2 regions of the Streptomyces sp. NPDC041200 genome follow, and region 1 is predicted to be linked to the other one. Evidence: riboswitches for the same ligand, from Rfam matches in the RefSeq annotation. Region 1 holds a riboswitch; the other holds the start of a gene.

Evidence for each region. A riboswitch is a leader RNA that binds a small molecule or an ion and turns the genes downstream of it on or off. The one in region 1 is predicted to bind glycine.
Region 2: it holds a riboswitch for glycine, as region 1 does, so the genes downstream of both, gcvT (glycine cleavage system aminomethyltransferase GcvT) here and gcvP (aminomethyl-transferring glycine dehydrogenase) in region 1, are expected to answer to the same signal.

Annotation. Positions count from the first base shown of each region.
Region 1 covers NZ_JBVIZF010000059.1:11,927-15,127, forward strand. The annotation lists gene gcvP (aminomethyl-transferring glycine dehydrogenase) at 1-1,417, opposite strand, end outside; glycine riboswitch at 1,479-1,606, opposite strand; glycine riboswitch at 1,607-1,704, opposite strand; gene ACZ6CL_RS40640 (PRC-barrel domain-containing protein) at 1,836-2,165, shown strand; gene ACZ6CL_RS40645 (DNA polymerase IV) at 2,141-3,201, opposite strand, start outside.
Region 2 covers NZ_JBVIZF010000001.1:805,063-808,263, reverse strand. The annotation lists gene ACZ6CL_RS03805 (AAA family ATPase) at 39-722, opposite strand; glycine riboswitch at 886-997, shown strand; gene gcvT (glycine cleavage system aminomethyltransferase GcvT) at 1,192-2,319, shown strand; gene gcvH (glycine cleavage system protein GcvH) at 2,411-2,791, shown strand; gene glyA (serine hydroxymethyltransferase) at 2,816-3,201, shown strand, end outside.

The DNA of each region.
Region 1 (3,201 bases):
GCAGCTCCGCGGGGAGCGCGTCGGCCGCCGCCGCGTCCAGCTCGTCGATGTCGCTCCCGTCCCCGCCGTCGACACCGAAGGCGGACCACACGGCGGCCAGCTGGGCGCGGCCGGTGGTCTCGTCGCAGGCGATGCCCACGTGGTCCGCGTCGGTCAGCCGGAGATTGACCCCCGCCTCCCGGGCGGCGGCGACGACCTCGGCGGCCTTGCCGGGGACGCGCGCGGTGAGGGTGTCGAAGAAGGCGCCGTGCGCCACCTCGACGCCGCCCGCCCGCAGCCCCTCGGCGAGGACCGTGGCGTAGCGGTGGGTGCGGCGGGCGATGCCCGCGAGCCCGTCCGGGCCGTGGTAGACCGCGTACATTCCGGCCATCACGGCGAGCAGGACCTGCGCGGTGCAGATGTTGCTGGTGGCCTTCTCGCGGCGGATGTGCTGCTCGCGGGTCTGCAGCGCGAGGCGGTACGCCTTGTCGCCGTCGGCATCCACCGACACCCCGACCAGTCGGCCGGGCAGGCTGCGGGCGTGGGCGGCGCGCACGGCCATGAACCCGGCGTGCGGGCCGCCGAAGCCCATGGGCACGCCGAACCGCTGGGTGCTGCCGACCGCGATGTCCGCGCCCAGCTCACCGGGCGAGGTGAGCAGGGTGAGCGCGAGCAGGTCGGCGGCGACGGTGACGATCGCGCCCAGCTCATGGGCCCGCTCGATGACCGGACGCGGGTCGCGGACCGCGCCGGAGGCGCCCGGGTACTGGAGCAGCACGCCGAAGACACCGCGCTCGGCGATCTCGTCCGGGATGCCGTCGGTCAGATCGGCGACCACGACCTCGACGCCGGTCGGCTCGGCGCGGGTCTCGATGACCGCGATGGTCTGCGGCAGACAGTCGGCGTCGACCAGGAAGACGCCCTCCTTGACCTTGCCGACACGCCGCGACAGCGCCATGGCCTCCGCGGCGGCCGTGGCCTCGTCCAGCAGCGAGGAACCGGCGGTGTCCAGACCGGTCAGATCGGCGACGACGGTCTGGAAGTTGAGCAGCGCCTCCAGACGGCCCTGGGAGATCTCCGGCTGGTACGGGGTGTAGGCCGTGTACCAGGCGGGGTTCTCCATGACGTTGCGCAGGATCACCGGCGGGGTGAAGGTGCCGTAGTAGCCGAGGCCGATCATGGACGGCAGCACCTGGTTGCGGTCCGCGAGCGCACGCAGCTCGGCGAGGACCTCCGCCTCGCTGCGGGCGGGCGGCAGCCGCAGCGCCTCGGCGCTCTTTATGACCTCGGGTACGGCGGCGGCGGTCAGCTCGTCGAGGGAGCCGAAGCCGACCTGGGCGAGCATCTTGGCCTGCGCTCCGGCGTCGGGGCCGATATGCCGCTGCTCGAATGGAGTACCGCGCTCCAGATCGGCGAGCGAGATGCGGTGGGTGGTCATCAGCGGGGGCCTCCTGGTCAACACGACCGGCGAGGGGCACCGCGGCGCGGGTGCCCGGACGGCCTCCCCCTCTGTCATCTCAACCTGAGAGCTTCACCGGTCCGCGTGTGGCCTGACCGGCTTTCACCGTCGGTGAGGAGGGGTTCCGGAGCTGTGCTCCCCGTGGCCCACCCTGCTTTCCAGAGTGACCTCACCCGCGCGGTACGTGTGCCTGAGAGATTCCGGGGAGGATTTGCTCCTTCGGCGCCCCCGACGCCATTGTCGGAGGACTCTCCCGCACGGGGTCTGCAGCCACAGCCAGCGTACCAGCGCGTCTACGGGCGGGAGGGGTTGGTCGCCAGGTGCTCGAGTGGCCGCGTACGGGGATGTGGCTTTTGGTAGGTATCACTGGATCACCGCCACCTGATCGTCGCCACCTGTGGGAGAGAGCGTGCAGACGGACATCGACCCGCGGACCCTGATCGGCCGCAAGGCATTCGACCGCGAGGGCGCCAAGATCGGCACCGTGGACGAGGTCTACCTCGACGACGCGACCGGCGAACCCGAATGGGCGGCGGTACGCACCGGCCTGTTCAGCCGGGACGTCTTCGTACCGCTCGAACCGAGCGAGGTCGTCGGCGACTCGCTGCGGGTGCCGTACGACCGGGCGCTGATCAAGGACGCCCCGGACCTCGGCGTCGGCCGCCACCTCTCCCCGGAGCAGGAGCTGCAGCTCTACCACCACTACGGCCTGGACGTCACCGGCTGACCCCGCCCCTGGCTCCCCTCCCCGGCGGCTTCGGCGGCCCCGGCGGCCTCGGCGGCTTCGGGTGGCCGCACCAGCGGCAGCGGCTCGCCCGGCTCCAGCTCCGGGTCGTCCACGGCGAACGTCCGCACCCGGCCGGGGTCAGACCAGGGCAGCTCGAACCGTATGGTCACCCGCCCCACCCCGCTCCCCTGGACCCAGCCCGCCCCGTACTCGGCGTGCCGCACATCGGCGCCCGGCAGCCAGGCCCGAGGCCTCTCAGCGGCCTCAGCGGGGTCTGAGAGGCCTGGGCTCTCCGGCTCCGGCGCCTCGGAGCCTGGAGGCCTCCCCGGGGCCTCCAGGGCCTCGTGGGCGGCCTGAGCGGCCTGCGCTGCGTGAGCGGCCTGGGCGAACAGATCCTCCTGCGTGTAGTCCGCGAGCCCCGACACGCCCACCCCCAGCAGCCGCACCCCCGCCGTGGTGTCCACCCCGTCGATCAGCCGGGCCGCGGCCTCCTTGACCACGCCGGGGTCGTCGGTGGGGCCGCGCAGGGTCTCCGAACGGGTCAGCGTCGAGAAGTCGTACCGCCGGACCTTGATCACGACCGTACGCCCCGAACGGCCCGCCTCCCGCAGCCGCCGCACACAGCGGTCGGCCAGCCGCGCCACCTCCAGCTGCACCCGGGTGCGGTCCGTCAGGTCGACGTCGAACGTGTCCTCCACGGAGATGGACTTGGCGTCCCGCTCGGCGACCACCGGCCGCTCGTCCCGCCCGCTGGCCATCAGGTACAGCGATGTGCCGTGGGCCCGGCCCAGCAGCCGGACCAGCTCCGCCTCGCCCGCCTCCCGCGTCTCGGCGACGGTGTGGATACCGGCGCGGCGCAGCGCCTCCGCGGTGGCCGGGCCGACGCCCGGCAGGGTGCGCACCGGCATCGGGTCCAGCAGCTCCCGCTCCGTGCCGGGCTCGATGACCGCCATGCCGTCCGGCTTGGCCTGCTCGGAGGCGATCTTCGCGAGCATCTTGGAGCCCGCCAGGCCCACCGATCCGGTCAGCCCCGTCA
Region 2 (3,201 bases), on a different contig from region 1:
GGGCATCTCCACAGCACTTCCTCACACGGCCACCCGCGTCACTCGAAGGAGATGGCTCGCAGCCTGCTCGCGGTTGCCCGGTCGAGCAGCACGGCGGAAGCGCAGCCCTCGGGCGGCTGTCCGCCCTCCACCCGCGCCACCAGCCGCCCCATCGCCCGCAGGTGCCGCCCGAAGGCGAAGCCGGAGACCCCCCGGCCGCGGGCGGCCTGGCCCTCCAGGGCGACCGCGGGGTCCACGTCCAGCAGCACCAGATGCAGGCCACGGCCGGTGCGCCGGGCGTCCCGGGCCAGCCAGCGGCGCACCCAGGGCTGTGAGCCGCAGTCGTGGACGACGACGCTCGCGCCCGAGCCGAGCGCCCGGCGCAGCCCCGCGTAGTGGGCGCAGCGGACCAGCGGCCGGTAGACGGCGTACGGGAGCCAGCCGGGCATGCGTCTTTCCCAGGCCTCCCGGGTGCGCTGCGAGTCCACCCGGGCCACGGCCGTGCCGCGCGGGTCGAGCCCGGGGACCACCCGGTTGATCAGGGTCGACTTGCCGCTGCCGGGCAGTCCGGAGGCGATGATCAGGTCGCGCGCCGGGTAGCGCAGCTCCGTCCCCACTCCGCCGCGCAGGTCGTGCACGGGGGCGCGGCGGTCCGGTCTGACCGTGCCGCCGTCTGATCGCGTCTGCTCCTGCCGCGCGGGCAGGGTTCCTCGGGTTGTCGCGTATGTTCCCTGCCCGTGCACCGTGATCGTCCTCCAAGGTCGGTCAAGCGGCTCCGTACCCCGAGAGTGTCAAGAAAAGGTAATGCCCATCAAGGAGGCCCCGGAGCGACCCCGCTCACAGATCGGGGGTTCCCTTCCGGAGCGGACGTGCGATGATGTCCGCGCCAACTGCATACCGGCCGCTTGAATCCGCGCGGGAGAGTTCTCGGGCACCGGCGAATCCGCCGGGTCGTCCGAGGCGCCGAAGGAGCAAGTCCTCCCTTGAATCTCTCAGGCCCCGATACCGCACGGATGAGGCAGATCTGAAAAGCGGGCCACGTCAGGTGGCCCCACCCAAGGTGCAAGCCGGACCAGCCCCGCCGCGCGGGAAGGTCACGGCGAACCTCTCAGGTTCCGATGACAGATGGGGAGGACGCGTGTGCCGTCCTTGTCGTCCCATCCGGCCCACCCGTCCCGTCATCGCCGTGATCATGCCCCTGGGAGCTGAACCATGACCGACGCCCCGCCCACGCCCCGCCACACCGCGCTGGACGCGGTCCACCGTGCGCTCGGCGCCACCATGACCGACTTCGCGGGCTGGGACATGCCCCTGCGGTACGGGAGCGAGCGCGACGAGCACACCGCGGTGCGCACCCGCGCCGGTCTCTTCGACCTCTCCCACATGGGTGAGATCGCTCTCACCGGGCCGCAGGCCGCGGACGCCCTCGATTACGCCCTGGTCGGCCAGCTCTCGGCGCTCGCCGTGGGCCGCGCCCGCTACACCATGATCTGCGACAGCGAGGGCGGCATCCTCGACGACCTGATCGTCTACCGGCTCGCCGAGCAGGAGTTCCTGGTCGTGGCCAACGCCTCCAACGCCCAGGTGGTGCTGGACGCGCTGACCGAGCGCGCCACCGGCTTCGACGCCGCCGTACGGGACGACCGCGACGCGTACGCGCTGATCGCCGTCCAGGGGCCGCAGTCCCCCGGCATCCTGGGCGGCCTGACCGACGCCGACCTGGACGGGCTGAAGTACTACGCGGGGCTGCCGGGCACCGTCGCGGGCGTGTCCGCCCTGATCGCCCGCACCGGCTACACCGGTGAGGACGGCTTCGAGCTGTTCGTCTCGCCGGACGACGCCGAGCGGGTCTGGCAGGCGCTGACCGAGGCGGGCGCCCCGGTGGGCCTGGTGGCGTGCGGGCTGTCCTGCCGGGACACGCTGCGCCTTGAGGCCGGGATGCCGCTGTACGGGAACGAGCTGACCACCGACACGACCCCGTTCGACGCGGGGCTCGGCCGGGTCGTGAAGTTCCAGAAGCCCGGTGACTTCGTCGGACGCGCGCCTCTGGAGGCCGCGGCGCGCGAGGCCGAGGCCCGGCCGCCGCGCACGCTGACCGGCCTGGTCGCCGACGGCCGCCGGGTACCGCGCGCCGGATACGCCGTGCTGGGCCCCGACGGCTCGGAGATCGGCCGGGTCACCTCGGGCGCCCCGTCCCCGACGCTGGGGAAGCCGATCGCCATGGCGTACGTCGACGCGGAGTACGCCGCGCCCGGCGCGAAGGGCGTGACGGTGGACATCCGCGGTACCCGGGAGCCGTACGAGGTCGTCGCGCTCCCCTTCTATCGCCGCGAGCGCTGAAACCTCCCGCGCGCCGCCTCTCTCCAGTGATCCGTCCCACCGCTTAAGACCCGTTTCCCAAGCACTCCCCCCTATCCAGGAGAATCGGACCATGAGCAACCCCCAGCAGCTGCGCTACAGCAAGGAGCACGAGTGGCTGTCGGCCGCCGACCAGGACGGCGTGTCGACGATCGGCATCACCGAACACGCGGCCAACGCGCTCGGCGATGTCGTGTACGTCCAGCTCCCGGATGTCGGCTCCACCGTCGCCGCCGGTGAAACCTGCGGTGAGCTGGAATCCACGAAGTCGGTCAGCGACCTGTACGCGCCGGTCTCCGGTGAGGTCACCGAGATCAACGAAGACGTGGTGAACGACCCGGCGCTGGTGAATTCCGCCCCCTTCGAGGGCGGCTGGCTGTTCAAGGTGAAGGTGACGGACGAGCCGGACGGCCTGCTCTCCGCCGAGGAATACGCCGCCTTCTCCGGAAACTGACCCTCTTCTTCGATCGGGACCCAGATGTCGCTTCTCAACAGCTCCCTGCACGAGCTCGACCCGGACGTCGCCGCTGCTGTCGACGCCGAACTCCACCGCCAGCAGTCCACCCTCGAAATGATCGCCTCGGAGAACTTCGCTCCGGCCGCCGTCATGGAGGCCCAGGGCTCGGTCCTGACCAACAAGTACGCCGAGGGCTACCCCGGCCGCCGCTACTACGGCGGCTGTGAGCACGTCGACGTGGTCGAGCAGATCGCCATCGACCGCGTCAAGGAGCTTTTCGGCGCCGAGGCCGCCAACGTCCAGCCGCACTCCGGTGCCCAGGCGAACGCGGCCGCGATGTTCGCGCTGCTCCAGCCCGGCGACACCATCCTTGGGCTGAACCTGGCGCACGGCGGCCACCTCACCCA